DNA from 4 places in the Streptomyces sp. NPDC001568 genome. Region 1 is predicted to be linked to each of the others. Evidence: riboswitches for the same ligand, from Rfam matches in the RefSeq annotation. Region 1 holds a riboswitch; each other region holds the start of a gene.

The links. Region 1 has a riboswitch for cobalamin ahead of ACFY0I_RS10475 (CoA-acylating methylmalonate-semialdehyde dehydrogenase). Riboswitches for the same ligand answer to the same signal wherever they lie in the genome.
Region 2: another riboswitch for cobalamin. It lies ahead of ACFY0I_RS06465 (CbtB-domain containing protein); the one in region 1 lies ahead of ACFY0I_RS10475 (CoA-acylating methylmalonate-semialdehyde dehydrogenase).
Region 3: another riboswitch for cobalamin. It lies ahead of metE (5-methyltetrahydropteroyltriglutamate--homocysteine S-methyltransferase); the one in region 1 lies ahead of ACFY0I_RS10475 (CoA-acylating methylmalonate-semialdehyde dehydrogenase).
Region 4: another riboswitch for cobalamin. It lies ahead of ACFY0I_RS02665 (ribonucleoside-diphosphate reductase subunit alpha); the one in region 1 lies ahead of ACFY0I_RS10475 (CoA-acylating methylmalonate-semialdehyde dehydrogenase).

What each region holds. Positions count from the first base shown of each region.
Region 1 covers NZ_JBIAVF010000005.1:17,972-25,788, reverse strand. The annotation lists gene ACFY0I_RS10485 (enoyl-CoA hydratase/isomerase family protein) at 1-639, opposite strand, end outside; gene ACFY0I_RS10480 (acyl-CoA dehydrogenase family protein) at 636-1,787, opposite strand; gene ACFY0I_RS10475 (CoA-acylating methylmalonate-semialdehyde dehydrogenase) at 1,784-3,283, opposite strand; cobalamin riboswitch at 3,511-3,690, opposite strand; gene ACFY0I_RS10470 (cobalamin-binding protein) at 3,775-4,689, shown strand; gene ACFY0I_RS10465 (N-acetylmuramoyl-L-alanine amidase) at 4,686-5,312, shown strand; gene ACFY0I_RS10460 (beta-propeller fold lactonase family protein) at 6,087-7,343, opposite strand; partial or broken gene ACFY0I_RS10455 (IS481 family transposase) at 7,631-7,817, opposite strand, start outside.
Region 2 covers NZ_JBIAVF010000003.1:141,114-148,930, forward strand. The annotation lists gene ACFY0I_RS06440 (RNA polymerase sigma factor SigF) at 1-906, shown strand, start outside; gene ACFY0I_RS06445 (ATP-binding protein) at 981-1,388, opposite strand; gene ACFY0I_RS06450 (aspartate aminotransferase family protein) at 1,693-3,042, shown strand; gene pucL (factor-independent urate hydroxylase) at 3,326-4,243, shown strand; gene ACFY0I_RS06460 (histidine phosphatase family protein) at 4,365-4,835, opposite strand; cobalamin riboswitch at 4,890-5,037, shown strand; gene ACFY0I_RS06465 (CbtB-domain containing protein) at 5,074-5,289, shown strand; gene ACFY0I_RS06470 (CbtA family protein) at 5,437-6,192, shown strand; gene ACFY0I_RS06475 (hypothetical protein) at 6,280-6,525, shown strand; gene ACFY0I_RS06480 (multicopper oxidase family protein) at 6,535-7,817, opposite strand, start outside.
Region 3 covers NZ_JBIAVF010000021.1:75,103-82,919, reverse strand. The annotation lists gene glgX (glycogen debranching protein GlgX) at 1-275, shown strand, start outside; gene ACFY0I_RS32400 (DUF5709 domain-containing protein) at 286-786, opposite strand; gene ACFY0I_RS32395 (hypothetical protein) at 792-977, opposite strand; gene ACFY0I_RS32390 (UDP-N-acetylmuramoyl-L-alanyl-D-glutamate--2,6-diaminopimelate ligase) at 2,230-3,711, shown strand; gene metE (5-methyltetrahydropteroyltriglutamate--homocysteine S-methyltransferase) at 3,944-6,268, opposite strand; cobalamin riboswitch at 6,440-6,666, opposite strand; gene ACFY0I_RS32380 (3-hydroxybutyryl-CoA dehydrogenase) at 6,815-7,699, opposite strand; gene aceB (malate synthase A) at 7,696-7,817, opposite strand, start outside.
Region 4 covers NZ_JBIAVF010000001.1:559,558-567,374, forward strand. The annotation lists gene ACFY0I_RS02665 (ribonucleoside-diphosphate reductase subunit alpha) at 1-2,175, opposite strand, end outside; cobalamin riboswitch at 2,338-2,469, opposite strand; gene ACFY0I_RS02670 (GNAT family N-acetyltransferase) at 2,514-3,026, opposite strand; gene ACFY0I_RS02675 (CstA-like transporter-associated (seleno)protein) at 3,119-3,316, opposite strand; gene ACFY0I_RS02680 (carbon starvation CstA family protein) at 3,331-5,583, opposite strand; gene ACFY0I_RS02685 (GntR family transcriptional regulator) at 5,714-6,478, opposite strand; gene ACFY0I_RS02690 (extracellular solute-binding protein) at 6,768-7,817, shown strand, end outside.

The DNA of each region.
Region 1 (7,817 bases):
CGGGCTCACGTGCGCGGCGAGGGCGTCGTGCACGGGCTGCTCGGCGAGGTCCTCCATCAGCGCGCCCAGCCGTTCGGAGGCCACGAAGTGGTCGGCGAGGCCGCAGAGCAGCGCGTCGGCGGCGCCGACGGGCGCACCGGTCAGGGCCAGGTGGGTGCCGAGCTCGCCGGGCGCCAGGGCGAGCAGGTAGGTGCCGCCGACGTCGGGAACGAAACCGATGCCGGTCTCGGGCATGGCGATGCGGGAGCGTTCGGTCACGATCCGGACCGAGCCGTGCGCCGAGACGCCTACGCCGCCGCCCATGACGATGCCGTCCATGAGGGCCACGTAGGGCTTCGGGTAGCGGGCGATCAGGGCATTGAGCCGGTACTCGTCGCGCCAGAAGTCCGCCGAGGCGGTGCCGCCGGCGCGGGCGTCCTCGAAGATGGCGCGGATGTCGCCACCCGCGCACAGTCCCCGTTCCCCCGCTCCTGAGATCACCACCGTTTCCACGGCCGGGTCGTCGCGCCAGGCGGTCAGGGCGTCCGCGATCCGCAGCACCATGGCGTGGTTGAGCGCGTTGAGGGCCTTGGGGCGGTTGAGGACGAGGTGGCCGGAGCGCCCCTTCCTGCGGACGAGGACTTCTTCTGCTTCGCTCATCGCAGGGTCTCCGTCAGGCCGCGGGCGACGATGACGCGCATGATCTCGTTGGTTCCTTCCAGGATCTGGTGCACACGGAGGTCGCGGACGATCTTCTCGATGCCGTATTCGCTCAAGTAGCCGTAGCCGCCGTGCAGTTGGAGTGCCTCGTTGGCCACGGCGAAGCCGGTGTCGGTGGCGAACCGCTTGGCCATCGCGCACAGCTCCGCGGCCTTCGGGTCGGCCGCGTCGAGGGCCTGGGCGGCCGTACGGAGCAGCGCGCGGGCGGCGGCCAGCTCGGTGGCCATGTCCGCGAGCCGGAACTGGAGCGCCTGCGCGTCCAACAACCGGGATCCGAAGGCTTCCCGGTCGGCGAGGTAGGACAGGCTGCGGTCCAGGGCGCTCTGCGCGCCGCCCAGCGAGCAGGCGGCGATGCCGAGGCGTCCGCCGTTCAGGCCGTTCATGGCGATGCGGAACCCGTCGCCCTCGGCGCCGAGCCGTCGGTCGGACGCCAGGCGGACCCCGTCGAGGATCACCTGCCGGGTGGGTTGGGCGTTCCAGCCCATCTTCTGCTCGTTGGCTCCGAAGGACACCCCGGGGTCGTCCCGTTCGACGACGAACGCCGAGATGCCGCGGGGCCCCGCCTCCCCGGTCCGGGCCATGACCACGTAGATCCCGGCCGCTCCGGCGCCGGAGATGAACTGCTTGACGCCGGTCAGGACGTAGTGATCGCCGTCCCGGTCGGCGCGGGTGCGCAGGGCGCCCGCGTCGGAGCCGGCTCCGGGTTCGGTCAGGCAGTAACTGCCCAGCGCCGTCGCCGTGCAGAGGCCGGGCAGCCAGCGGCGGCGCTGCACGTCGTCCCCGTAGCGGTCGACCATCCAGGCGACCATGTTGTGGATGGACAAGTAGCCGGCGATGGAGGGGCAGCCCGTGGCCAGCGTCTCGAAGACCAGGACGCCGTCGCTGCGGCTGAGGCCCGAACCGCCGTGTTCCTCACGGACGTAGACCCCGCCGAGGCCGAGGTCGGCCGCCCTGCGCAGGACGTCGACGGGGAAGTGCTTGTCCCGGTCCCAGGCGACTGCGTGCGGTGCGAGGTGCTCCCGGGCGAAGTCGAGGGTGACGTCGGCGAGCGCGAGCTGGTCCTCCGTGAGGGTGGTCACGGCGCTCATCCCATCGTCGGGATGGTGAAGCTCGCGCCCTCCTTGGCCCCGGAGGGCCAGCGCGAGGTGACGGTCTTGGTGCGGGTGTAGAAGCGGATCGAGTCGGGTCCGTGCTGGTTCAGGTCACCGAAGCCGGACCGCTTCCAGCCCCCGAAGGTGTGGTAGGCCACGGGGACGGGGATCGGCACGTTGACGCCGACCATGCCCGCTCCCACCCGCCGGGTGAAGTCGCGTGCGGTGTCGCCGTCGCGGGTGAAGATCGCGACGCCGTTGCCGTACGGGTGCTCGGTGGGCAGCCGCAGGGCTTCCTCGTAGTCGGCGGCCCGTACGACGGAGAGCACCGGGCCGAAGATCTCCTCGCGGTAGATCCGCATCTGCGGGGTCACCCGGTCGAAGAGGGTGGCGCCGGCGAAGTAGCCGTCCTCGTGACCGGACAGGGTGAACCCGCGTCCGTCGACGACGAGTTCGGCGCCCTCGGTGGCTCCGATGCCGACGTAGCGGTTGACCCGGTCGAGCGCGTCCCGGCTGACCAGCGGTCCGAAGTCGGCCTCGGGGTCGTCGGAACGGCCCACGCGCAGGGTGGAGATGCGTTCCGTCAGCTTGGCCACGAGGGCGTTCGCGGTCTCCTCGCCCACGGGCACGGCGACGGCGATCGCCATGCAACGCTCGCCGGCCGAACCGTAGCCCGCGCCGATGAGCGCCTCCACGGCCTGGTCGAGGTCGGCGTCCGGCATGATGATCATGTGGTTCTTGGCGCCGCCGAAGCACTGGGCGCGCTTGCCGTGCGCGGCGGCCGTGGCGTAGATGTGCGCGGCGATCGGGGTGGACCCGACGAAGCCCAGGGCCTGGACGCGGGGGTCCTCCAGAAGGGTGTCGACGGCCTCCTTGCCGCCGTTGACCACGTTGAGCACGCCGGGCGGCAGTCCGGCCTCCAGGAACAGTTCGGCCAGCCGCAGCGGCAGGGAGGGGTCCCGCTCGGAAGGCTTCAGGATGAAGGAGTTTCCGCAGGCCAGGGCGGGCGCGGCCTGCCAAAGGGGAATCATCGCGGGGAAGTTGAAGGGGGTGATCCCGGCGACCACGCCCAGCGGGGAACGCAGCGAGTGCACGTCGATCCCGGTACCCGCGTTGTCGGTGAACTCGCCCTTGAGCAGGTGCGGCACACCGGCGGCGAACTCGACGACTTCCAGACCGCGTTGCAGATCGCCGTGTGCGTCGGCGACGGTCTTGCCGTGCTCGGAGGACAACAGCCGGGCGAGGGAGTCCCGTTCGCCCTCCACCAGCTGGAGGAAGCGCAGCAGGACGCGGGCGCGCCGCTGCGGGTTCCACTGCGCCCACTCCAGCTGGGCCTCCTCGGCGTTGGCGATCGCCGCCTCGGTGTCGGCGCGCCCGGCCAGGGGGACCCTGGCCTGCACCGCGCCGGTGTTGGGGTCGTACACGTCGGCGAAGAGCCCGGACGTGCCGGTGGTGTGCTTGCCGCCGATGAAATGGGTGAGTTCGCGGACCATCGAAGCCTGCTCTCGTCAGGTGAGAATCCGAGGGAGGCGCGGCGCGGAGGCGGTGGGCACCGATCGGGGTGCGCGCACCGCGGGTTCGGCCGCGGGACAGGGGAGGACCGGGGGCCCTCGTCGAGTCACGAACGCGAGGACCGGGCCTCGCCGTTCGGGTACTCCGCCGGATCACCAGGGCCGTGGTCACGTACCGGTGCCATGCGTGTCTGCTCCATCCTCGTGGACAACACGGAACACCCCACGGCCGGTATCCTGGCTCCCGGATCATCGCGCGCTCTTCGACCTTCCCGACGGATGGATTCCGTCAGTGGCCTGACCTGCTGAAGAACGCACTTCCCGGTCACAGTGGCGGGACCGCGCCGGATTCACACCGGCTTCCCTGCACCGCGGGCTTGTCACGAACATATAGTTGGACGTCCTAGTAAGTCCACCCCCGCCGCGGCGCGGTGGTGTGAAGGGCCCTGCGGAGCGGGACCTACAGTCGGGTCATGCGCATCGTCTCCCTGCTGCCCGCGGCCACCGACATCGTCGCCGAGCTCGGCCTGACCGCCGATCTGGTGGGCCGTACGCACGAATGCGACTGGCCGCCACGGGCCGTGGCCGGCGTGCCGGTGGTCACCTCCGCCGAGTTCTCGGCGGACGCCCTGAGCAGCCGGGAGATCTCCGCCGCCGTCGGCGGCGCCGCGCACAGCGGCTCCTCGCTCTACACCCTCGACACCGGGGCACTGGGTGCTTTGGCCCCCGACGTGATCCTGACCCAGGACCTGTGCGACGTCTGCGCCGTCTCCTACGCCGGGGTCACCCGGGCGGTGCGCGTGCTCGACGGTGGACCCCGCGTGCTCAGCCTGGAGCCGCGCACGCTGGGCGACGTACTGGACTGCCTGGTCACGGTGGGCGAGCTGCTCGGCGTACGGGAGCACGCGCGGGAGCGGCGGGAGGCGCTCGCCGACCGGCTGGAGACCGTACGGGCGCGGACGGCCGGGCGGCGGCGGCCCCGGGTGGTGGCGATCGAATGGCTCGACCCGCTCTGGCCGGCCGGCCACTGGGTGCCCGAGCAGATCGGGTACGCGGGCGGCGAAGCGCTGCTCGCCGCCCCCGGCGAACACACCCGGCCGATGGACTGGGCGGCGGTCCGGGCCGCCCGCCCGGACGTCGTCCTGGTCATGCCCTGCGGCTTCGATCCGCAGCGAACCCTGCGCGAGCGGGAGCTGCTGACCTCGCTGCCCGGCTGGGAGGACCTGCCGGCGGTGCGGTCCGGCGAGGTGTGGGTGCTGGACGGGCCGGCGTACTTCAACCGGCCCGGTCCCCGCGTCGTGCGCGGCGCGGAGGTGCTGGCGCACGTACTGCACGGGGTCCGGGCGGGCGAGCCGGTGACGGCGGCGGAGGCCTTCCGACTCGGGTGAGGAGGCGGAGAGGGCGGGGCCGACGAAGGCGGAGGCGGAGGCGGTACCTCTTTGTCGCCGTGCTCACCAGGAATACGGAGGCCTGGAAGGACATCCCCCCACTCGGACGGGATGTCCGGTTGATCGCCTCGGAGCCGGCCGGCGTGAGCCACGAGAAGGTGCGCTCCACCGCCCACCGTTTGGGCTGGACCTGGAAGCCGCGCTGGTCAGGGTTCCTTCCGCAGATCTCCAAACCGCGGCCTCTGTCACAGGTAGCGGAGGGAACACCGACACCGCCCGCACATGGTCGGTGGGACCGACAAGAGGCTCAGCCTCCGCCGGCGCAAGTCTCCGTCCTCGCCGACCTGTGCGCCCGGGTGTGCCGCCAGTACGACGCGCCGGCCTCCGAGATCTACGGGCACCGGGACTTCAACAGCACCGCGTGTCCCGGTGACACTCTCTCCGCGCTGCTGCCGAAGCTGCGCGAGGACGTCGCCCGGCGACGCGGAAGCGCCGAGCCCGTGTCGCTGCCGCGCCGGCCCGAACACCCTCCTCTCGACCGGCCCGCCGACCCGGCGGCGGTGGCCGACGCTCACTCGGAGTACCTCCCGGAAGGCCTGCTGGGGTCTCTGCGCCACGGCTGACACGCACGGCGCGGACGGCTCACGTCACGGTTCGGTACGGTCGTCGCCCGCCAGCGGCCCGACCGTCCGCAGCAACCGCTCCGTGTGCCTGTCGGCAAAGCCGCTCCCGCCCGTGGCTTCGTGCCGTCAGGTGCGCCGCACGGCCGGCAGCACGTGGTCGTGCCGGCCGTGCGGTGCGGCAGCCCGCGCGGGGCCCGGTGCCGCTACGGGGCCGCGGGGATCAAGACCGGCTGGCCCGTGATGACGAGGGTGAAAACGCGTCCGGGGGGACCAGGAGGGCCCGCAGGTCCGGCTGCTCCCTGGGGTCCGGCGGGGCCGGCTGATCCCGGGGTGCCGGCCGGGCCGGGGACCCCCGGAGCGCCCTGGGCTCCCGGAGGACCGGGGGCTCCAGCCGGTCCAGCCGGTCCGGGGGGTCCGGGAGGTCCGGGGGGTCCGGGAGGAAACGGAGGCTCTCCGGGGTGGGACTCGCACGACTCGTCCCATGGCCGCTCCTCGGCGCATTCGTCGTGCTGCGGAGGCGGGTACACCGTCAGGTACTGCGCGTCCGACGGGTCCTGCGGGGTGGCGGCGGCTGCGGGCGCCGCGAAACCGGCACCCGTGAGGGCGAGCGAGACAACGGCTCCGGCGACCCATCCGGTCCGGCGTGGCGGACCGCTCCGCCGGGTTGCTGCTGTGCTTTCAGACGGCATGCACGTACTCCTGATCATCGTCCGCTGGAAGTGGCCCCGGGGCCTGTGGGCAGTCGGCGACCGCCTTCGGGTCGTCGCGAGGCCGTCATGGCGTGGCACAGACGGCGTACGGGGTGAGGGTGACGTCGTCCCGGGTCCTGTTCTGCCCGTTCACCTCCCAGTCGTTGGTGCCGGGTACCGGCCTGCTGACGAGCTGGTCCGGTGCGGGACCGGTGGATCCGAAGCCGCCGCCCGTCAGCACGCTGCCGGCCGGGCAGGACACCTTCGAGGTCCCCGGCACCGAGCCCAGGTCGATTCCGATGGGCGCGCCTTCGGGACTGTCGATGGTCCCGGAGACGGAGTTGGTGGCGAGGTCGATGACGGATACCCCGTGCGCGCCGTTGGGGTGGCTGACGTACAGCCGGGCTCCGGTGGGGGAGACCGCCATTTCCGCGGGATCAAAGGTGGTGGGGATCGAAGTGACGACGCTGTTCGTGGCGGCATCGATGACCGTCACCCGGGCGTTGTTCCGGTCGGCGACGTAGACGCGCTTACCGTCCAGCGAGACCTCCACGCCGTCCAGCCCCTGGTTGACCGGAATCGGCACCACGACCGTGTTGGTGGCGGTGTCGATGACCGATACCTCGCCCGAGGTGTTCTCGGTGACGTAGACACGTGCGCCGCTCGGCGAGATGGCCACCTTCCGCGGTGCGCTCGGTCCGACGTCCACCGTCGTGATGACCGTCATGGTGGCGGAGTCGATCACTGCCACCACACCTGCGCCCCGGTAGGCGACGTAGAGGCGTTTCCCGTCCGGGGATACCGCCAGCCCGTTCGGGAGCGTGTCCGCCCCCGTCTCGAGGGTGCCCGCGACGGCATTGGTGGCGGTGTTGATCGCCACCACGCGGTTGGCCAGTCCGTTCCCCTCCACGGTGACATAGGCGCGACTGTCGTCCGGCGAGATGGCCACGCTCTCCGGAGTGCCGTTCCCCGTGGGGATTTCGGCCACCACGGTGTTGGTGAGAGCGTCGATCGCCGACACGGCGCCCGAGTCCCGCTCCGTCACGTACACCTTCTTGCCGTTTCGGGTGGCGGCGACCTGCAGGGGCCCGCTGAACGCTCCGGTGTCGATGCTCGTCACGAGGGCGTTGGTGGCGGTGTCGAACACCTCGACCTTGTCCTGGCCCGTGTTGGCGACGTATGCGTACGTGCCGGGTGCGGCAGGAGCCGCCAGGGCGACGGACGGCGTCAGAACGGCTGCGGCAGCGAGTACCGCGCACGATGCTTTCCGGACGCCGTGCTTCGACACGTACCCCCGGACGCTCCCCCCACGCGGATTCCCGCGGACGGCGAAGTGCTGCATGGATCCTCCTCGAACGACCCGATCAGGGAGTGTCCCAGTTCGAGCTGCGAGGAACGTTGTATGCGTAGTTATATCTGATTATCAATCACGACATGTCGCAAGTACTCCAAATATCGCAATCCGGCCTACCTTCGGGGCAAGGTCAACGGCCAGGCCTCGGGGCTGTCCATCGACCTGTACAGGGCTGACCGGACACAGCGCCGGACAAGGCCACCGGCCCAGGTGTGTCGTCCGGGCAGGTTGGTGACGCGGCTGGCGGGTGTTTGGCCTTGGATGCCGGTCGCTGCCGGTCGCTGCCGTTCGTAGCGGCGGACCGGCACGCCGGTGGCGCGGTCCAGGGTGGCCAGTGGCGGCAGGCCGTGGCGAATCAGGTTGCGGTGGGCGGTGGAGGGCGCGATCCCGCGGCGGGCGGCCAGCCGCAGGGGGCCGATGCGGTGTTCGCGCCGTAGTCGCAGAACGTGTTCCTCGACCGTG
Region 2 (7,817 bases), on a different contig from region 1:
AAAACATGCGGATATGTGGCGTTTGATCCGGGTATATCCACCTGGATAGCAACCGAGTACGACCCCGGGCCCGGCCCGGGGTCAACGCCCTCGGAGGAGCGCAGAGCGATGGACCACACCGACCTCACCGACGTCGCCACGCACGAGGCCCGGTCCCTCTCGGTGGCCCTGTTCCGCAGGTTGGCCACGCTGCAAGAGGGGACGTCCGAGTACTCGTACGTGCGCAACACCCTCGTCGAGCTGAACCTCAGCCTCGTCAAGTACGCCGCCCGACGCTTCCGCGGCCGCAGCGAGCCGATGGAGGACATCATCCAGGTCGGCACGATCGGGCTGATCAAGGCCATCAACCGGTTCGATCCCGACCGCGGGGTCGAATTCACCACCTTCGCGATGCCGACGATCACCGGCGAGATCAAGCGGTTCTTCCGGGACACGAGCTGGGCGGTGAAGGTCCCCCGCCGGCTCCAGGAGCTGCGCATCGACTCCGCGAAGGCGCACGACGCGCTCGAACAGGACCTCGGCCGTGAACCCACGGACGCCGAGATGGCCGAGCAGCTGCACGTCACGCCGGAGGAGTTCTCGGAGGGCCAGAAGGCGGCCCGCGCCTACTCCGCCCGCTCGCTGGACGCGCCGGCGCCCGAGGACACCGACCGCGACCCGGTCGCCGAGCGGGCCTCGCTCGGCGAGGAGGAGGCCGCCTACGACACCATCGAGTGCCTGGAGTCCCTCAAGCCGATCCTGGCCGGCCTGCCCGAGCGGGAGCGCGCGCTGCTGACGCTGAGGTTCGGGCAGGAACTCACGCAGTCCGAGATCGGCGCCCGCCTGGGGTTGTCCCAGATGCACGTCTCCCGGCTGCTGAACCGCACTCTGAGCCGCCTGCGCTCCGGCCTCCTCACGGACGCCTGAGACCCCGACCACCCCGAGATGACCCCGAGATGCCGTGAGGGGCGGCTGCCCGGCCGGGCAGCCGCCCCTCACGGCTACGCCTCGGGGGCCGCGACCTCCAGCCAGACCGTCTTGCCGCCGCGGCCGTCCGCCGAGGGCTCCCAGCCCCATCCCTTCGCGAGCCGCCCCAGCAGCACGAGCCCGTGCCCGCCGGGCCGCGAGCGGCCACTGGCGGGTCGGGGGCTCGGCGGCTCGGGGTTGCCGTCGCTGACCTCGACCCGCAGGCGCCCCGGGGCGTGGCGCAGGACCAGCTCGCGCGGTCCGCCCGCGTGCAGGCAGGCGTTCGTGACGGCCTCGGACACCAGGAGGAGCGCGTCCTCCGTCTCCTCCGCGTGCGGCGGCCACAACCAGTCGTCCAGTGCGCGCCGGGTGAAGTCCCGGCATCGGGTGACCACCCCGGTCGTCGCGCCGCCCAGGACGAGCCTCCGCGTCTGCTCAGCCACAGGCTCTCCCGTCTCCGCCCTGCCCCTCGGCGCCGCACCTACCCGGCCCTGCCTCGGACAATCCCATTCTTTCCCCCACCTGGACACGTCCGGAACATACGGCGTACCGGCCCACGGCAGAAATGGCGACCCGAAACGAGCCCCAAGTCGGTACGAACAGGACACGCGGACGGCCCGATGACGGGCCCGGAGGCCGGCACCCGGGCCGGGCGCCGGGGCGAGCCCGGCCGAGGCGTCGCCGTTCTCCGTCCGCGCCGGGCCCGGTCGACCCCGGGTCCACATCCTGGACAACTACCCTCGATATATGAACGCAGAAGCCGACGCTCTCGCCACCGTGAAAGACGCCGACCGGAAGCACGTCTTCCACTCCTGGTCGGCGCAGGATCTCATCGACCCGCTCGCCGTGGCCGGGGCCGAGGGCTCCTACTTCTGGGACTACCAGGGCAACCGCTACCTCGACTTCTCCAGTGCGCTCGTCTACACCAACATCGGCTACCAGCACCCCAAGGTGGCCGCCGCCATCGCCGAGCAGGCCGGCAAGCTGTGCACCGTCGCCCCCGGCTTCGCCGTGGACGTCCGCTCGGAGGCGGCCCGGCTGATCGCCGAGCGCACACCCGGCGACCTCGACAAGATCTTCTTCACGAACGCGGGCGCCGAGGCGGTCGAGAACGCCGTACGGATGGCCCGGCTGCACACCGGCCGGCCCAAGGTGCTGTCCGCGTACCGCTCCTACCACGGCGCCACCTCCACCGCGATCAACCTGACCGGCGATGCCCGCCGCTTCGGCAACGACAGCGCGACCGCCGGAGTCGTGCACTTCTGGGGGCCCTTCCTGTACCGCTCGCCGTTCCACTCGGCGAACGAGACCGAGGAGAGCGAGCGCGCCCTGCGCCACCTGGAGGACACCATCGTCTTCGAGGGCCCGCAGTCGATCGCCGCGATCATCCTGGAGACCGTCGGCGGCGCTCCCGGCGTGCTCGTCCCCCCGCCCGGCTACCTCGCGGGCGTCCGCGCGCTCTGCGACCGCTACGGGATCGTGTTCATCCTCGACGAGATCATGGTCGGCTTCGGGCGGACCGGCAAGTGGTTCGCCGCCGACCACTGGGACGTCACCCCCGACCTGCTCTGCTTCGCCAAGGGCATCACCAGCGGCTACGTGCCGCTCGGCGGGGTGGCCATCTCCGCCGCCATCGCCGAGACCTTCGCCCGCCGGCCCTACCCGGGCGGTCTGACCTACTCGGGACACGTCCTGGCCTGCGCCGCAGCCGTCGCCACGGTCAACACGATGGTCGAGGAGGGCATCGTCGAGCAGTCCGCCCGGACCGGCTCGGAGCTGCTGGGTCCGGGCCTGCGGGCGTTGGCCGAGCGACACCCGTCGGTCGGCGAGGTCCGGGGCGCGGGCACCTTCTGGGCCCTGGAACTCGTCCGCGACCGGGAGACGCGCGAGCCGCTGGTCCCGTACAACGCCTCCGGCGGCGACAACGCTCCGATGACGGCGTTCGGGGCGGCCTGCAAGAAGGGCGGCCTGTGGCCGCTGATCGCCGGCAACCGCATCCACATCGCCCCGCCCTGCAACATCTCCGCCCAGGACGTGGCGAAGGGCCTCGCGATCCTCGACGAGGCGCTGACCGTGGCCGACGCGCACACCGCCTGACCTGCGAAATTGTAGGGTCGCCCAATCCGTGGGTGCTGGTGTTCGGATGATCCGTACGGTGGTTGAACCGTCGTACACATGCTGCAATCCGTGCAGGAACCGCAACGAGCGACACATTGCGGGCCCGAGCACCTACGGACCGGGATGCACGTCAGTCCCGGGGCGGCCCCTCGGGGCCGAACGGCGGGGAGCGGGACGTCCTTCAACGGGCGGGCGCTGGACGCCGGGCGTACGGGATCCAGAAAACCGGACTCCGTGTTCCCGAGACCCGAAGGAAGACAGCATGAGCAAGCACGTCCTGGCGCAGAACCAGTACGGCAAGGCCGAGAACCGCATCGTCAAGGTCACCCGCAAGGGCAGCGACGGTTCCTGGCACGAGATCCGCGACCTCAACGTCTCGGTCGCGCTCCAGGGTGAGTTCCGCGACGTCCACCTCACCGGCGACAACGCCAACTGCCTGCCGACCGACACCACCAAGAACACGGTGTACGCCTTCGGCAAGGAGCACGGCATCGCCTCCCCCGAGGCCTTCGGCATCCTGCTCGCCAAGCACTTCGTCTCCTCGCAGCAGCCGATCCGCGGGGCTCAGATCCGCATCGAGGAGTACGCCTGGGAGCGGATCCCGGTCCCGACGCGCAAGGAGCAGCACTCCTTCGTCCTCAAGGGCCAGGAAGTGCGCACCGCGCAGATCACCTACAGCGAGACCACCGGTCTCCAGGTCATCTCGGGCCTCAAGGACCTGACGGTGATGAACTCGACGAACTCCGAGTTCCACGGCTACATCAAGGACAAGTACACGACCCTCCAGGAGGCGTACGACCGCATCCTGGCGACCAAGGTCACCTCGCGCTGGGCGCACTCCGCACTGGCCGCCGACGACCCGGAGTACGACTGGGACCGGTCGTACAAGAAGGTCCGCAAGCACATGCTGGAAGCCTTCGCCGAGACCTACTCGTACTCGCTCCAGCAGACGCTGAACCAGATGGCCGAGCGGGTGCTCGACAACTGCCCGAAGGTCAACGAGGTCCGGCTGAACCTCCCCAACAAGCACCACTTCCTCGTCGACCTGGAGCCCTTCGGCCTCAAGAACGACAACGAGGTCTACTTCGCGGCGGACCGGATGTACGGCCTCATCGAGGGCACCATCCACCGTGACGGGGTGCAGCCGGTGATCGCGACGTCCGACTGGATCGTCGCCTAGGTCATCCGGCCGGCCGGGTCGTCGACCGGGCAGTGCCGTCGCAACGGCCCGGACCGCGTCGCGGGGTCCGGGCCGTCGTGCTGTCCCGGGCCGGGGCGCCGCCGCGGGCCGGGGCGCCGTCCTACGTGGGCTCCGCGTCCGGCGGCTCCGCCTCCGGCGCGCCCAGCAGCAGGTTCCAGCGGCCCGCGCGACCGCTGAGGGTGGTGACCGTCTCCGGTCGTACGTCGAGGCGCCAGAAGGTGGCCGGCGGCAGGTCCAGCGCCGCCACCACGACCGCCCGTACGACGGCCTGAGCGACCACCGCGCGGTGCGTCCCGGGGGCCAGGGCGGCCAGGTGATCGCCCGTACGGGCGATCAGCGCGGCCACCGACTCCCCGCCGCCCGGAGGGGCGTACTGCGGGTCGGTCAACCAGCGGCGGACGGCCTGCGGGTCCTCGGCGGCGACCTCGTCCAGGGTGCGGCCCGCCCACGCGCCGGTCGCGGGTCCGGCCAGGCCCGCGTGGCCGGGGCAGGGGTCCCCGTACCCGAACCGGGCCCGGCGGGCGTCGGGGTCGAGCGGCGGGGTGGTCAGGTGCAGGCGTACGGACGACATGGGGGGAGCGTAGGGCTCGCGGGCGGGGCGTGGGGCGGGGTGCGCGCGCCGTGGCGTTCGAGCCACCCGCGCGGTACGTTCTCGGACGACATGACGAAGGTACGACGGAAGCACGGTGAAATTCCGGCACGGTCGCGCCACTGTGAACCCCTCCCGCACGCCGGAAGGGGAAGTCAGACCCGCCGCCTTCGTCGCGAGCACCACTGACCGGGACGCGTGTTCCCCAGGAGGTTCTGCCATGGCCCACTCCGCCGTGCCCACGACGGCTCCCGCCGCCATCACCCCGATCTCCCTCTCCGCGCTGGCGCCCTGGGCCGTCTTCGCGGGCGTACTGACCCTGGTGCTGCTGTACTTCGTCGGCGTCGAGCAGGGCGCCACCGCCCTCTTCGAGGGCGAGACGATCCACGAATGGCTGCACGACGGGCGCCACCTCCTCGGCTTCCCCTGCCACTGAGCCCCGCCGACCGCTCGCCCGCACCGGCGCCGTCCGCTTCCGCGTCGCCGGCTTCCGCGTCGCCCCCACCCGCGTCGCCGGCTTCCGCGTCGCCCCCACCCGCGTCGCCGGCTTCCGCGTCGTCCGCACCCGCGCAAGGGAACCCAAGTGAACATCGTCTCCCCCCGTGTCCTGCTCGTCCGGGGCATGCTCGCCGGCCTGCTCGCCGGAGTCGCCGCCTTCCTCGTCGCCTACCTCCTCGGTGAGTCCAAGGTGGACGCGGCGATCGCCATCGAGGAGGCGGGCGCCGCCGTGGGCCACGACCACGGCGACGAGCCGCCGGTCAGCCGGGCCCTGCAGGCCACGGCGGGCCTGGGCACCGGCGTCCTGCTGTTCGCCGTCGCACTCGGCGGCATCGCCGCGCTCGTCTTCTGCTTCGCTCTCGGCCGCATCGGCCGCTTCGGCCCCCGGGCCACGGCCGCCCTGGTCACCGGCGCCCTCTTCGTCACCGTGACGCTGGTGCCGTTCCTCAAGTACCCCGCCAACCCGCCGGCCGTCGGGGACCCCGACACCGCCGCCCGACGCACCGCGCTCTACCTGCTGATGATCGCCCTGAGCGCGCTCCTCGCGGCGGGCGCGCTGCTCCTGGGGCGGCGCCTGGCACCCCGGCTCGGCAACTGGAACGCCTCGGTGGTCGGTTCGCTCGCCTTCGTCGCCGCCGTCGCCCTGGCGTACGTCCTGCTGCCCGGGATCAACGAGGTCCCGGAGGGCTTCCCGGCCGCGTTGATCTGGGAGTTCAGGCTGGCCTCGCTCGCCATCCAGACCACCCTGTGGGCCACTTTCGGCCTGGCCTTCGCTTTTCTGGTCGACCGCGCTATTGCCCCCGCCGCCGCTCCCAAGGAGGCTGTACAGCCAACGAGTTGAGGAAGTCACGCGTGACTCCCGTGGTGCGGTTGGTGCGACGGGGCGGAGAGTGCGCGTGCCGAGGGTGTTGAGGGTGGGAGCCGGGACATGCATACCGCGATCTGGGAGTGGCGGGGCTGGACCGGCGCCACGCCCTTCTGGCTGAACTCGTTACTCCTGCTCCTGGCCCCGTTCACGGCCGTCACCCTGCTCGCCCAGATCGGCGTCATCACCGTCCTGGCCGCTCTGGGCGGCCTCGCCCGCCAGCTCTGGTACGGCGACCACGGCCACTCCGCCATGCACCTCGCCGCCGCCCTCATGGGGGCGGCGGCCGTGGTTTTCGTCGTGCTGTGAGCCCCGCGGTCAGGGTCGGTGACCGTGCGCGCCCGCGCCGTGCGGGGCCCCCTGCGGGGTGCCCGCGGCTCCGCCCGGCTCCACGACCACGAACTGCCCCATCATCCCCTGGTCCTCGTGGTACAGCAGGTGGCAGTGGTACATGTACGGGGTGTCCGGGTCGGCCGCCCCGTCGAAGCGCATCGCGAGGCGCATCGTCGTTCCGGAGGGTACGAAAACGGTGTCCTTCGGCCCGCGCAGCGAGGGCGGCGGGGCCGCGCCGTTGACGTCGAGGACGCGGAACTGCACGTCGTGGACGTGGAAGTTGTGCGGCATCCCGTTGCCGTTGCGCACCGTCCACACCTCCGAGGTGCCGCGCGTGACCGTCTCGTCGACCCGTGCCATGTCCATCTTCCGGCCGTTGATGCCGGACATCCTCAGCTCGAAGAACCGGTGGCGCGCCGCGTCCTGCCCGGTCGGCAGTTCCGAGGGCGCGAGGGCCTGCGGCAGCGGGGGCGAGGGGCGCAGGACGGCCGCCGCCCGCAGCTCCAGTACGTCGAAGGAATCGTCACCGCCGCCGAACCGCTGGTTCCAGAAGTCCGGGCCGACGGCCGTCTCGAAGCTGCGCAGCACCGCCCGTTCGCCGGGCCGTACCCGTACGACGATCTCCGCGCGCTCCCCCGGGGACAGCCGGATCCGGTCGGTGGTGTGCGGGGCCTCCAGGAGGCCGCCGTCGGAGGCGATCCGGTGGACCTCGCGGCCGTCGGCGAAGCCGAAGTCGTACACGCGGGCGGTGGAGGCGTTCAGCAGGCGCAGCCGCACCAGTTCGTCCTTGACCTCCAGGTAGGGGTCCAAGGTGCCGTTGACCATCGTGCGGTCGCCGAGGAAGCCCGCGCTGCGCATCAGCTGGTGGCCGTGGTCCAAGCGGGTCCCGTCGAAGCGGACGTCCTGGACGATGACGGGGACGTCGTCGACGCCGTACGTCCTGGGCAGGGTCAGGGTCCGCGTCCGCTCGTCGTCGAGCAGGAACATGCCGGCCAGCCCGCGCTGGACGTGGGTCTCGGTCGCCCCGTGGGGGTGCGGGTGGTACCAGAGGGTGGCCGCCGGTTGGTCGACCGTCCACTGCGGGGACCAGGCGCCGCCCGCCGGGACCGTCTGGTGGGGACCGCCGTCCATCGCCGCGGGCAGGTGCATCCCGTGCCAGTGGACCGTGGACGCCTCCGGCAGCGTGTTGGATATCCGGACCCTGACCTTCTCGCCGCGCTCCGCCCGCAGCGTGGGGCCCAGGTAGCCGCCGTTGAAGCCCCAGGTCG
Region 3 (7,817 bases), on a different contig from region 1:
GCATCGGCGTCTACCTCTGCGGGGACCGCCTCACGGCGGACGGCGACCCCGCCCCCGAGCCACCGGACTCGCTGCTGCTGATGTTCAACGCCTCGGCCGAGGAAACGGCCTTCCGCCTCCCGCCCGCCACGTACGGGGAGACCTGGAGCGTGGCCCTCGACACCGCCCTCGACGGGGACGACGCACAGGACGAGACGGAGCTCAAGGCGACGGCGACGACCGTCCTGACCGCCCGCAGCATGCGCGTCCTGCGCCGCCCGGGCAGAAGGCCGTGAGGACGGATCCCTACGCGTACGCGCCGTCGTCCGGCTCGTCCCGCTCGTCCGGTTGTACTTCGACCACGTGCATCGCGGCCTCTTCCGCGCCGGCCGCGCCGCCGTCGATGCCGTGGTCCTCGGCGACGAGTTCCTTGGTGGTGTTGGGGTGCGCGCCCTCGTCCGGAGCGGTCAGCCGGCCCGCGCGCACCGTGCCGGCCTCGGCGTCCCACAGTTCTCCGTCGCCCCCGGGCAGGTCACCCAGCCCGTCGCCCGGATCAGGGGCCGTCTCGGGCACCTCCTGGGCCAGCCGCTGGTCCAAGGACTCGCCCTCACGCTGCTCTGCGGCGGTCGTACCGTACTTCGTCACGCCCAGCGGCTTCTCCGGCGGGGAGTAGCCCTCGTCCAGCATGTCGTCGTACGTCCGCTCCCCCACGGCGTTCTGCAGGTCCAGCGGCGCCGCGTCCTGCTGCTCCTCGTTGCCACCGGTCGGCTGGTACACGTCGTCCGCCGTCTGCTGCTGGTCGCTCATGGCATTCACCCGTCCCGTTCGGTCCGCCCGGCGCTCCTGGGGCTCGCCTCGTCAGCGGCCTCGCCGCCCCCGCCGTCTCCCGTTCCCTCGACGATCGCGTCCTGCGCCTCCTCGCGGGCGGCGCGGTCTCCGCTCTCCCCGGGCGCCTCGGAGGGCGGGGTCGGCTTGCGGTGCTGCTGCTTCTCGCTCATGGGGCGTCCCTTTCGTCCGGACGTACGTACCGTTCAAGCCGTTCAAGCCCGCTCGACAGCCGGGCCCGGCCGGCATGCGCGGGGACCCACCGCCGAGACTGGGCGCCTACCCCGCATCGCCCCCCGCAAGCGGCACCGGCCGGCCCGACCCGCCCTCCGGGCCGGACCGCCCCCGCGATGGACGGTGACGCTTCGTGCTCGGCTGCCGCCGCATTCCCGCTTGGGTGACGTCCTGTCGGAAACCGGACGGTTCTCCTGCCGCTGGGTTGGGTCGCCAACAAGGTTGCTGCTCCGAGGAGTTGGATCGAATGGGTGACGTGGTGCGCATCGGTTCCCGAGCGAGCAGGCCGGCCAGGGCCCAGGTCGCGGAGTGGCTCGCTCCGATCGCCGAGCGGTTTCCCGAGGTCACGTTCAAGCGGGAGACCATCCTGGAAGGCGGCGACCAGGATCGGGTGACCCCGACGCTCGCCGAGGTCGCCAGGTCACCGCGTCGGGAAGGGGGCCGGTCGACGCCCCCGAGAAGCTGGGCGCGTGTGTCGCGGAGGACCTTCTGGGTCAGGGTGCGGTCGGCATCTTGGAGTCGATCAGGATGGCGTGAGGCCCGGGGCCGGGACGGCGTGAGGCCCGGAGCGATCGCGGCCGCGGTGGCGTGAAGGTCCCCAGCCGGCCCTGGGCGCCACCCACCCGGTACCGGCCCGGGGGAGAACGGGCGCGGGGCGGGACATGGCGCCGGGGCCGTACACTCGGCCCATGAATCGCAACGGTGTGGTGAGGAAGAGCCCGCGGGCTGCCTCGGCACCGTACCCGGCCGCCGGCCCGGCGCGTCAGGGCCGGGCTTCCGCCTCCCCCGCCGAGGCGCCGCAGTCCGGCCTCCGGGCGCTGCACGGCCACGGCTAGCTGCTTTTCCCCCAAGTACCGCAGGGCCGTTTCCCGCGCCCTTTCGGCCATGTCCGCTCGGCCGGTCACGCCGGGGAAAGGCTCCGCCGACCGGTGGGGCCCGAACCCGCGGCCCGTGCGGAGCGCCGTCGGCGAGAACGCCGCGTCCGCTCCATCGACCTCGGGCCGCGCGATCCCGGCGTCCGTTCCCCCCTCCCCAGCGCACCACAGGGACTGCACCTGCCGGACGTGACCCGTCACGCCCCCGCCGGCCACAGCCCGTACCACGTCACCACCGCAGCTTCCGGCACGCCGCCGGCGCTGCCGTCCGGCGACGGCCGCGCGACCGGGCCGCGCCGCATTCGAAGGAATAACTGTGAAGCTCAGCGACATGCTGGCCGGGCACGACCACGAAGTGCTCAAGGGTGACACCGAGGTGCTGGTCACCGCGGGAATGACCTTCGACGCCCACCAGGTGACCTCGGGCTCACTGTTCATCGCCGTACCCGGCCACCGGGCGGGCGGACCGGAGTCCGTCGGCGCCGCCATCGCGCGCGGTGCGGTGGCGGTACTCGTGGAGGGCGGACCACCGGACCTTCCCGCGGCGGTCGGGGCTTCCGGGTCCGGAGTGTGCCTGGTGCGGGTGGCGGACACCCGCAGGACGGCCTCGATCACCGCCTCCCGGTACCACGGTGAACCGGGACGACGGATGGACATGGTGGCGATCACCGGGACGAACGGGAAGACCTCGGTCTCGTACATGGTCGAGTCGGTGCTGCGGATCGCCGAAGGGGTGAGGACCGGGGTGATCGGGACGGCCGGCAGCAGGATCGGCGACGAGCTGATCCCGATGCCGCCGTCGGTCCTCACCACCCCGGAAGCACCCGACCTGCAGTACCTGCTCGGGTGCATGCGGGACCGCGGGGTCGCCGGCGTGGTACTGGAAGCCACCTCCATGGCCCTGCTGACCCACCGGGTGGACCACGCCTTCATCGACGTCGGGGTCTTCACCAACCTGACGCAGGATCACCTCGACGACCACGGAACCATGGCGAACTACCGGGACGCCAAAATGCGCCTGTTCCAAGGCCTGTGCCGGCGCGCGGTGGTCAACGCCGACGACCCGGTCGGGGCGGGGATCAGGGAGCTGATGCCCGACGCGGTGACCACGTACGCCCTCGACGCCGAGGCCGACTACCGGGCGACGGACATCGACATGGACGCCTCGGGCACCCGGTTCACCCTGCACCACGACGGCCGCGCCTACCCGGCCTCGATCCCCGTGCCCGGTCGGTACTCGGTCGCCAACGCGCTCGCCACCGTGGCGGCCTGCCACACCCTGGGTCACGACCTGGCCGGGCTGGTCGCGGCGCTCGACCGGATGCCTCCGATCCCGGGCCGGTTCGAACGCTTCGAGACCCCGGGCAAGACCTCGGTGATCGTGGACTACGCCCACTCCCCCGACTCCCTGCGCAACGTCCTGACCACGATCCGGGGCTTCGCCACCGGTCGGGTCATCACCGTCTTCGGATGCGGCGGGGACCGCGACACCACCAAACGCGCCGAGATGGGCGAGATCGCCGGAACCCTCTCCGACCTGTGCGTCCTGACCTCCGACAATCCGCGCACCGAGGACCCCGAGGCGATCCTCGACCAGATCGCCCCCGGCCTCGCCTCGACCGGCACACCGTTCGAACGGTTCACCGACCGTCGACTCGCGATCGGCTTCGCCCTTTCCGCAGCGGGTCCGGACGACATCATCCTGATCGCCGGGAAGGGCAGCGAACCGCACCAGATCATCGGCGAGGAGCTCATTCCGTTCAGCGACATGGCGATGGTGCGCGAACTCGCCGGGTAGGGCCTGGGCACGTGGAGTCCGCCCGGGCCCCCGGTGCGGGACTCAACGGACCGCCATGGTGACCGCGCGAGCTCGGCCACCACATCCCCGAAACGGCGCGGCTGTTCAGGTCGTGGCCACACCCGCGCCAGTGCGTCAGGACGGCGGACGAACGGGCAGGTCCTCGGCCCGCCGGATGGCGACGCCGTCGGGCCGGAACATCCGGTCACGGATGTTCCGACCCGAACGCGGATCAGACGGTCACGTCACCGGCCTCCGCGCGGACCTCGCGAGCTGCTGCGACGAGGTTCTCCAGCGAAGCGCGTGTCTCGACCCAACCACGGGTCTTCAGACCGCAGTCGGGATTGACCCAGAGCCGCTCGGCCGGGATGGCCTCCAGCCCCTTGCGCAGGAGGGCCGCCGCCTCCGCGGCCGAGGGGACGCGCGGAGAGTGGATGTCCCACACGCCGGGGCCGGCCTCGCGCGGGTATCCGTGCTCGGCGAGCTCGGTCGCGACCTGCATGTGGGAGCGGGCCGCCTCCAAGCTGATCACGTCGGCGTCGAGGTCGTCGATGGCCTGGACGATGTCACCGAACTCCGCGTAGCACATGTGGGTGTGGATCTGGGTCTGGGGCCGCACGCCCGAGGTCGTCAGGCGGAAGGACTCCGTTGCCCACTCCACGTAGTCGGCGTGGCCGTCCGCGCGCAGCGGCAGCGTCTCGCGCAGGGCGGGCTCGTCCACCTGGATCACCGAAGTTCCGGCCGCCTCCAGGTCGTTGACCTCGTCGCGCAGGGCGAGTCCGACCTGGCGGGCGGTCTCCCCGAGGGGCTGGTCGTCGCGGACGAAGGACCAGGCGAGCATGGTGACCGGGCCGGTCAGCATGCCCTTGACCGGCTTGGACGTCTGCGACTGGGCGTACGTCGTCCAGCGCACGGTCATCGGCTCCGGACGGGAGATGTCCCCGGCCAGGACCGGCGGCCGCACGTAGCGGGTGCCGTACGACTGGACCCAGCCGTGCTGGGTCGCCAGGTATCCCGTCAGCTGCTCGGCGAAGTACTGGACCATGTCGTTGCGTTCGGGTTCGCCGTGCACGAGGACGTCGAGGCCGGTCTTCTCCTGGAAGGAGAGCACCTCTCGGATCTCCTCCTCGATGCGCTCCTCGTACCCGGCGGTGTCGATCCGGCCGGCCCGCAGGTCGGCGCGCGCCACCCGCAGTTCGTCCGTCTGCGGGAAGGAACCGATGGTCGTCGTCGGCAGGAGCGGCAGTGCCAGGTGGGCCCGCTGGGCGGCGGCGCGCTCGGCGTACGGCTGCGCGCGGCGACCGTCCGCATCGGTGATCGCCTCCGTTCGCGCCCGGACCGCGGGGTCGCGGGTGATCGGGGACGCGGCCCGGGAGGCCAGGTCGGCCCGGTTCGCGGCGAGTTCGGCGGTGATCGCTCCGGCGCCCTGGGCGAGGCCGCGGGCCAACGTCGTGATCTCGGCCGTCTTCTGCCGGGCGAAGGCCAGCCACCGTCGGACCTGCGGATCGATGTCGCGCTCGACGCCGACGTCCAGCGGGACGTGCAGCAGTGAGCAGGAGGCGGCGACGTCCACCCGATCGGCCAGGCCGAGGAGGGTGCCGAGCGTGCTCAGCGACTTCTGGTAGTCGTTCAGCCAGATGTTGCGCCCGTTGACCACGCCCGCGACCAGCCGCTTGCCGGGCAGGCCGCCGACGGCGGCGAGGTCGGCGAGGTTGGCGGCGGCCCGGTCGGTGAAGTCGAGGGCGAGGCCCTCCACCGGAGCCTTGGCCAGGACGGGCAGGGCCTCGCCGAGCCGGTCGAAGTACGAGGCGACCAGCAGCTTCGGGCGGTCGGTCAGTGCGCCGAGTTCCCGGTAGGCACGGGTGGCGACGTTCAGCTCGGCCGGGGTGCGGTCCTGCACCAGGGCCGGCTCGTCGAGCTGGACCCATTCGGCGCCGGCCGCGCGCAGTTCCGCCAGCACCCGGGCGTAGACGGGCAGCAGCCGGTCCAGGAGGGTGATCGGCTCGAAGTCGGCGGCGACGCCGGGCTCGGGCTTGGCGAGGAGGAGGTACGTCACCGGGCCGACGAGGACCGGGCGCGCGCGGTGGCCGAGGGTGAGGGCCTCCTTCAGCTCGGCGACCTGCTGGGCGGAGTCGGCCGTGAAGACGGTGTCGGGCCCGAGTTCGGGAACCAGGTAGTGGTAGTTGGTGTCGAACCACTTGGTCATCTCCAGCGGGGCGACGTCCTGCGTGCCGCGCGCCATGGCGAAGTAGCCGTCCAGGGAATCGGACGCCACGACGGCCCGGTGGCGGGTGGGGATGGCGCCGACCATGACCGTGGTGTCCAGGACGTGGTCGTAGTACGAGAAGTCGCCGGTCGCAACCTCGGTGATGCCTGCCTCGGCCAGCTGGGCCCAGTTGGCCCGGCGCAGGTCGCGGGCGGTCTCCCGGAGGGCATCCGCTGCGACGCGGCCCTTCCAGTAGCCCTCGATCGCCTTCTTCAGTTCGCGGTTCTGACCCTGGCGGGGGTACCCGTACACAGTGGCCTGTACTGCCGCGGCTGCGGACTCGGTGGTCACGGAACTCTCCTTCGCGAGCTTGTCTCCATGGACCCGGTGAGGGGCCGAAGGCGCGAAGGGTGCCGGAACGGGCGGACCGCCAAGGTCGCGTACGTCCGAGTACGCGACGGGGAGGATCCGCCTGGAGCACGCCGACCCGCCCACGAGGTCACCGGGAAACCGGGCGCGGTCGATCGCGCTCGGGCAACGGGCAGGTCTTCGGACTCGCGGGCACGCCTGCCGGTATCCCGGCGGGCACCTACTGGCCGTCGCTTCCCAGAACCGTTGTCCGGTCCCAGTGCGTATGACGCCGGTCGTTCCCACTCACCGCTGCGGGGCAGTCCCGGATTCCCACCGGGTTCCCTCTTACGACGCATCCCGCCTGGCGGACGGGGCGAACCAGCTGCGAGGCCCACACTAGGTCGGTGACCGGGGAATGAACACCGCTTTCCACATGCCGGACGGGGAAATGAGACGCGTTGGGGGTGCGGCGACACCACTCGCCGCACCCCCACCGTTCTCCTGCACCTCCGGCGCACCCTCGGCCCCGGAGCCGTGCCGGGCCCCTCAGACCCGGCCGTACGGGTGGAACCCGCGGCCGCTCTTGCGGCCCAGCAGCCCCGCCTGAACCATCCGCCGGAGCAGCGGGGGCGGGGCGTACAGCGGTTCCTTGAACTCCTCGTACAGCGACTGCGCGATCGCGGCGACGGTGTCCAGGCCGATCAGGTCGGCGAGCTTGAGCGGGCCCATGGGGTGGGCGCAGCCCAACTCCATGCCGGCGTCCACGTCGGCGGCGCTCGCGAACCCGGATTCGGCCATCCGGATGGCCGAGAGCAGGTAGGGGATCAGCAGCGCGTTGACGATGAAACCCGCCCGGTCCTGGGAGCGGACCGTGGTCTTGCCGAGGACGTCACGGGCGAACGTCTCCACTGCGGCCAGGGTGTCCGCCGACGTGTGGAGGGAGGAGACGACCTCGACCAGCGGGAGGACGGGGACGGGGTTGAAGAAGTGCAGGCCCACCACCCTGTCCGCCCGTCCGGTGGCCATGCCCAGCCGCATGATCGGGATGGCCGACGTGTTCGTGGCGAGGATCGCCTTCGGGTCCGCGACGATCTTGTCGAGGGCCGTGAAGACCTCCGTCTTGGCTTCGGGGTCCTCGGTGACGGCCTCGATGACGAGCTGCCGGTCGCCGAGGTCCTCCAGGTCCCCGGTGAACACGAGCCTGGCCAGGGCGTCCTCGGCGGAGAGTCGGTCGAGCTTGCCGCGCCGGACCGCGCGTTCCAGGGAGACGGCCACGCGCTGAGCGGCGGCGCGGGCGGCGGCCGCGTCCGCTTCGGCGACGACGGTGTCGAGGCCGGCGCGGGCGCACACCTCGGCGATGCCCGCTCCCATCCGGCCGCCGCCCACGACTCCGACGCGGTGGATGTCGGCGGGCCGCGGCAGGGCGTTCACGCGTTCACCCGCGCGGGGACACGGCGGACGAGGTGTCGGGTGTAGGCCTCGGGCGTGAAGAACAGCGGAAGCCGCACCGAGAGCGCGCAGTCCACGAAGACCTCCCGGGCTTCGAGGA
Region 4 (7,817 bases), on a different contig from region 1:
CAGGTTCAGCGACTGCGACTGGTCGAGGAACGGCGTACGGGCCGCCGCCATGTCGATCAGGCCGCGCTGCGGGATCTCCCACGCCGTCCGGTACAGCTCGCGCACCTCGGCCGGGATCCAACCGAAGCCCTGCACGGAGCCGCTGGACTCGCGCAGCGCCTCGCGGGTCTGCGCGTCCCACACGCCGAGCTGCTTCAGCTCCTCCACCAGGTACGCGTTGACCTGGAGGAACTCGCCGCTGAGGGTCTCGCGCTTGAACAGGTTGGAGACCTGCGGCTCGATGCACTCGTACACGCCCGCGATCGAGGCGATCGTCGCCGTCGGCGCGATGGCGAGGAGCAGCGAGTTGCGCATGCCGGTCTTCGCGACGCGGGCGCGCAGGGCGTCCCAGCGCTCGGGCCAGTTCAGCTCGACGTCGTAGTGGTCCGGGTGCAGGACGCCGCGGGCGGTACGGGTCTTCTCCCAGGCCGGGAGCGGGCCGCTGCGCTCGGCGAGGTCGCAGGAGGCCTCGTACGCGGCCAGCATGATCCGCTCGGAGAGCTTCGTGGACAGGGCCTTCGCCTCGGGGGAGTCGAAGGGCACCTTCAGCTTGAAGAAGACGTCCTGGAGGCCCATCGCGCCCAGGCCCACCGGACGCCAGCGGGCGTTGGAGCGCCCGGCCTGCTCGGTCGGGTAGAAGTTGATGTCCACCACGCGGTCGAGGAAGGTCACGGCCGTGCGGACGGTCTCGTCCAGGCGCTCCCAATCGATCTCACCGTCCACCACGAAGGCGCCCATGTTGACCGAGCCGAGGTTGCAGACGGCCGTCTCGCCGTCGTCGGTGACCTCGATGATCTCGGTGCACAGGTTGGAGGAGTGGACGACCGAGCCAGGCTCGGCGGTCTGGTTCGCCGTGCGGTTGGAGGCGTCCTTGAAGGTCATCCAGCCCTGGCCGGTCTGCGCGAGGGTGCGCATCATCCGGCCGTACAGGTCGCGGGCGGGCATGGTCTTGCGGGCCAGACCGTCCGCCTCGGCCTTGCGGTAGGCGGCGTCGAACGCGTCGCCCCACAGGTCCACGAGCTCGGGGACGTCGGCCGGGGAGAACAGCGACCACTGGCCGTCGGAGTTCACACGGCGCATGAACTCGTCCGGCACCCAGTGGGCGAGGTTCAGGTTGTGCGTACGGCGCTGGTCCTCACCGGTGTTGTCGCGCAGCTCCAGGAACTCCTCGATGTCCGCGTGCCAGGTCTCCAGGTAGACGGCGGCGGCGCCCTTGCGCCGGCCGCCCTGGTTCACCGCGGCGACGGAGGCGTCGAGGGTCTTCAGGAACGGGACGATGCCGTTGGAGTGGCCGTTGGTGCCGCGGATCAGGGAGCCGCGGGCGCGGATGCGGGAGTACGACAGGCCGATGCCGCCGGCGTGCTTCGACAGGCGGGCGACCTGGTGGTAGCGGTCGTAGATCGAGTCCAACTCGTCGAGCGGGGAGTCCAGCAGGTAGCAGGAGGACATCTGCGGGTGCCGGGTGCCGGAGTTGAAGAGCGTGGGGGAGGACGGCAGGTAGTCGAGGCGGCTCATCAGCCGGTAGAGCGAGGCCACTTCCTCGACGGCCTGGACGCTCTCGTCCGCGGCGAGGCCGCAGGCCACGCGCAGCATGAAGTACTGAGGGGTCTCGATGACCTGGCGGGTGATCGGGTGGCGCAGCAGGTAGCGGCTGTGCAGGGTGCGCAGGCCGAAGAAGCCGAAGCGGTCGTCGGCGCCCTCGGTGAGGGCGTGCTCGACCAGGGAGTTCAGCCGGGCGGCGTGGGTCTCGACGAAATCGGCCGTGCGGTCGGCGATCAGGCCCTCGCGGTGGCCGACGGCGACGGACTCGGCGAAGGAGGTGGAGCCCTGGCCCGCGGCCTCGTCGGCGACGGCGAGGGTCAACAGCCGGGCGGCGAGCCGGGAGTACGCCGGGTCCTCGGAGATCAGACCGGCCGCGGCTTCGGTGGCCAGCCCGCGCAGTTCGGCCTCGTCGGCGACGGAGCTGCGACCCCGCAGGGCGGCGGCGGCGACCCGGCCGGGGTCGGTGTCGGGCAGATCGGCCGTGAGTTCGGTGAGGGTGCGCAGCAGTGCGGTCCCCGGGCCCTCGGGCGCGAGCGCGGCCTCGTTGGCGGACTGGGCGGACTCGGCGCGCGGTGCGGCGGGCGCGATGGTCACGGGGGGAGCTCTCCCTCACTCGGCCCGGTCTTCGACGGGGCGGGGAGAGCGGGCGCACGCGGGAAGACCACGCACCGGCCCGGACAGGGCAGGCGGTACGTGCACCGCGTGGCGTCCACCGGCCCAACCGCGAGGCCCGGACGTGTCGACACCCGGTTCGGTCGAGCCGGGCGCGCTGTCGGCAGGTCCTCGGACTTGCGGACGCACCAATGGGTGCACTTCATACCGTTGCGGGACAGTTCCGGATTCGCACCGGATTCCCCTGCGGCGACAGCAGGCATGAGCATACATGTGGGGGCGGCTCGTTGCGGTAGCCCCCACATGTTGTGTCGGGGTGGCTACTGCTCGGGTGCGTACAGCTCCAGGGCGTAGGTGATCAGGGGCACCGTGGGCAGCGGGGACCAGTCCCGCGTGGGGGTGCGGACGAAGCCCAGGCGGCCGTAGAGCCGGTGCGCGGCGGGGCTCTGCGGCTGGGTGGAGAGCACCAGCCGGGTCACTCCGGGCAGCGCCCTGGCCCGCTCGGCGCAGGCCCGTACGAGGGCCTCTCCGGCGCCCTTGCCCCGGCCGGCGGCGTCCACCGCGAGCATCCGGAACTCGGCCTCGCCGGGGCCGGCTATGTCGGCGAGCGGGCTGCCCGGAGGGGCGAACGTCACACCGCCCAGCAGCTGCCCGTCGAGCACGGCCACGAGGACCTCGCCGTGGTCGGCGCGGCCGGCGACGTCGCGCAGCACGCGCTCGTAGGAGCCGTCGGGATTCCCGTCGAGCAACCCGTCACCGAGGTAGGCCCGCGCGGTCACATCGCCCAACTCTTCGTACTCGGCGGGGAGTGCCGCCCTGATCGTCATGTCCATGCGTCGAGTGTGCGGGACGGATGGAGGGCGGGGGCGACCCGCGGACGCGGAAGGGCCCCGCCGGGGTGCGGCGGGGCCCTTCGCGCGGGCGGTCAGCAGCAGCGGAAGCCCTCGCGGGGGTCCGCCTCGCGGGCGTCGGTGCGGGCCCGCTCGAAGGCGCGCCGGGTCAGGACCCCGGCGTCCGGGTCGTGGGCCCGGGCGTGGGCGACGTAGCGGTCGTACGCCGCCTCGCCGGAGAACTCCCGTACGTAGTACCGGGCCTTCGTCAGCGCCCGGCGCAGTCCGCCCACCGCGCGCGCGGTGTTCACGCGACGGGCTCCTTGACCTTGCCGCCGCCGCTGTCGAGGCCGGCCGCCGCGAGCTCGGCCTTCTCCTCGGCCGTGGCGATGAGCCCCGCCGGCGCGACGATCTTCGACTCGGACCACGGGACCTCGGAGAGGCGGACCGACTCGGGGTGGGCGATCGCCCTGAAGCAGGTCCGGCCCGCGTCCACCAGCACGATGATGATGAGGACGGCGAACAGCACCGACAGGACGCCGTCGACCGTGGCGTTGGTGACCACGGTGTGCATCTCGTCCATGGTCTTGGCGGGCGGCAGCACCTTGTCGGCGTCGATGCCCGCCTGGTACTTGTCGCGCTGGGCGAAGAAGCCGACCTTGACGTCCTCGGAGAAGATCTTCTGGTAGCTGGCGGTGAGGGTGACGGCCACGTCCCACGCCAGCGGGACCCCGGTGACCCAGGCCCACTTCAGCCGCCCGGACTTGACCAGCAGGGTCGTGCAGACGGCCAGCGCGACCGCCGCGAGCAGCTGGTTCGCGATGCCGAACAGCGGGAACAGCTGGTTGATGCCGCCCAGCGGGTCCTTGACGCCGACCCACAGGAAGTAGCCCCAGCCACCGACGACGATGGCGCTCGCGAGCCACACGCCCGGCTTCCAGCTGACGTCCCGGAAGGACTTGTGCACGTTTCCGAGGGTGTCCTGGAGCATGAACCGGCCCACGCGGGTGCCCGCGTCGACCGTGGTCAGGATGAACAGGGCCTCGAACATGATGGCGAAGTGGTACCAGAACGCCTTCATGCCGGCGCCGCCTATGACGGCCGAGAAGATCTCCGACATTCCGAGTGCGAAGGTCGGGGCGCCACCCGTACGGGAGAGCAGGCTGGCCTCCTCCACGTCCTTCGCGGCCTGCGCGAGGGCGTCCGGGCTGATGGCGAAGCCGAAGTTGGTGACGGCGGCGGAGGCGGTCTCGACCGTGGTGCCGATGACCCCGGGGGGCGAGTTGACGGCGAAGAAGAGGCCGGGCTCGATGATGCAGGCGGCGATCACGGCCATGATGGCGACGAACGACTCGGTGAGCATCGCGCCGTAGCCGATGACCCGGACCTGGGTCTCCTTCTGGATCATCTTCGGGGTGGTGCCCGAGGCGACCAGCGAGTGGAAGCCGGACAGGGCACCGCACGCGATGGTGATGAAGACGAACGGGAACATCGAGCCGGCGAACACCGGTCCGTCGCCCCGCGCCGCGAAGTCGGTGACCGAGGGCATTTGGAGCGTCGGCATCGCGATGACCACGCCCAGCGCCATCAGGGCGATCGTGCCGACCTTCATGAAGGTGGACAGGTAGTCGCGGGGCGCGAGCAGCAACCACACCGGCAGCACCGAGGCGATGAAGCCGTACACGATCATCCAGACGACCAGCGTCTCCTTCTCCAGGGTGAAGGTGTCCGCCCAGGAGGACTCGGCGACCCAACCGCCCGCGACGATGGCGAGCAGCAGCAGCGCGACGCCGATGGCGGAGACCTCGGTGACCCGGCCCGGCCGCAGCACGCGCAGGTACACGCCCATGAAGAGGGCGATCGGGATGGTCATGCCGATGGAGAAGACGCCCCAGGGCGAGTGCGCCAGGGCGTTGACGATGACGAGGGCCAGCACCGCCAGCAGGATGATCATGATGGCGAACACGGCGACCAGGGCGGCGGCTCCGCCCACCGGCCCTATTTCGTCCCGGGCCATCTGGCCGAGCGAACGACCGTCGCGCCGGGTGGAGAAGAACAGCGTCACCATGTCCTGGACGGCGCCGGCGAAGATGACGCCGACGACGATCCAGATGGTGCCCGGCAGGTAGCCCATCTGCGCGGCGAGCACGGGACCGACGAGCGGGCCCGCGCCGGCGACGGCCGCGAAGTGGTGGCCGAAGAGCACCCGACGGTCGGTGGGATGGAAGTCGACACCGTTGTCGAGGCGTTCGGCGGGGGTGGCCCGGGTCTTGTCGACCTTCAGGACGCGCCGCGAGATGAAGCGCGCGTAGAAGCGGTACCCGATGGCGTACGAGCCCAGCGCCGCCGCGAGCAACCAGGCGGCCGAGATCTCCTCACCCCGTGACAGGGCCAACACGCCCCAGCCGATGGCTCCGATCAGGGCCACGAGCGCCCACACGGCGATCGACTGCGGGGAGAGGCGGCCCGACGGAGAGGGCGAGTCGGGCCTGCCGCCCGGGCTCGCCGCATCCCCCGGTGGTGGAGTCCGGTCTGTCCTTGTTGCGTCCGGTTCCGGCATGATCCTCGTCCCCTCGTTGATCATCTGCTTAAGCGCAGGGAATCTACGGGGGCTCGACCGCTGGACGTAAGCCCCCGTCCGCATAGCGGTACGAGCGTCCACCGAGGATCGAACGGGAGTCAACCGGTGATCACAAGGCAGGCCTCTGAAGACGGGCAACGAACTTGTAACGGTCGCCGCGATATACCGAACGTACCCATTCGACCGGTTCCCCGTCGGCGTCGAGGGAGTGCCGGGAGAGCATCAGCATCGGCAGTCCGACGTCCGTGCCGAGCAGTCCGGCCTCCCTCGGGGTGGCCAGGGAGGTCTCGATGGTCTCCTCCGCCTCCGCGAGGCGGACGTCGTACACCTCGGCGAGGGCCGTGTAGAGAGAGGTGTACTTGACCAGCGAACGGCGCAGCGCGGGGAAGCGCTTGGCCGACAGGTGCGTGGTCTCGATGGCCATCGGTTCGCCGCTCGCCAGACGCAGCCGCTCGATGCGCAGGACCCGTCCGCCCGTGGAGATCTTGAGCAGGCCGGCGAGGGTGTCGTCGGCCGTCACGTACCCGATGTCGAGGAGCTGGGACGTCGGCTCCAGGCCCTGGGCCCGCATGTCCTCCGTGTACGAGGACAGTTGGAGCGGCTGGGAGACCTTGGGCTTGGCGACGAAGGTGCCCTTGCCCTGGATCCTTTCCAGCCGGCCCTCGACGACGAGTTCTTGAAGGGCCTGCCGGACGGTGGTCCGGGAGGTGTCGAATTCGGCCGCGAGCGTGCGCTCCGGCGGGACCGGCGTGCCGGGGGGGAGCGTTTCGGTCATGTCGAGCAAGTGCCGCTTGAGCCGGTAGTACTTGGGCACGCGCGCCGTCCGAGTGACTGCCCCGCCTTCCGGCTCCGTGGTCGCCCCTTCGGTGGCCATCGCCGCCCGCCTTCCCGACTCCAGTTTCGCTGCCGTCACCGGCTCCTCCGATATGTGCGGTCACATCGTGACACGGGAGGGAGGACAGGCCTCCTCCCTCCCCCAGGTGTCGGTCCGATAACGGACCGAGCACCCGCTCATTAGACCCTTGACACCCCTAAAGGTCTAGGCCAAGCTCCAGCTACTGGTCTAAACCAATCTGGATCGGATCCCGGCCCCACGGGCAGTACTTGGTACGTCACCGCGGTGGGCGAGGGAAGTTGCAGGCAGCATCCCTGAGGAGGGTGGCGTGAAGCGCAAGCTCATCGCGGCGGTCGGAGTCGCGGGCATGGTTATCGGCCTCGCGGCGTGTGGCGACGGTGCCGACGACAAGGCGAAGACCGAAGCATCGGGTGGCGCGGCCAAGGAGATCACCGTCTGGGTGATGGACGGTTCCGCACCCAAGGCCTGGATCGACGAGGTCAACAAGGAGTTCTCGGCCAAGCACCCCGGTGTCACGGTCAAGGTCGAGGAGCAGAAGTGGACCGGCATCCAGGAGAAGGTCACCACGGCCCTCTCCGAGAACACCCCGCCGGACGTCATTGAGCTCGGCAACACCCAGACCGTCGGCTACGCCGTCACCGGTGGCCTCGCCGACCTGTCGGGCGACAAGTCCAAGCTCGGCGCCGACGCCTGGTCGAAGGGCATGACGTCCTCCGCCGAGGTCGACGGCAAGCTCTACGCCGCCCCGTGGTACGCCGCCAACCGCGTCGTCATCTACGACAAGAAGGCCTACGAGAAGGCCGGCATCACCGCCCCGAAGACCCGCGACGAGTGGGTGGCCGGCCTGGAGAAGCTGAAGACGACGGACCCGGCCTCGCAGCCGATCTACCTGCCCGGCCAGAGCTGGTACGTCCTCGCCGGCTTCGTCTGGGACGAGGGCGGCGACCTCGCCGTCAAGGACGGCGGCAAGTGGAAGGGCCAGCTGGCCACCCCGCAGGCCGCGTCCGCGATGGACTTCTACAAGAAGCTCCAGTCCTTCTCCACGGCCCCCAAGGACAAGGACGAGGCCACCCCGCAGCAGTCCACCGACATCGTCCCCAAGGGCGGCGTCTCGTCCTGGATCGGTCTCGGCTGGGAGGCCCAGGGCGCGCTGAAGGCCCTGAAGGAAGCGGGCAAGGAAGGCGACTTCGGTTACTTCCCGATCCCGGGCAAGACCGCCGACAAGCCGGGCTCCGTCTTCCTCGGTGGCTCGAACCTCGCCGTCGCCGAGCGCTCCAAGAACAAGGAGCTCGCCAAGGAGTGGCTGGCCCTCGCCGCAGGCAAGGACCAGATGACCAAGTACGCCACCGCCACCGAG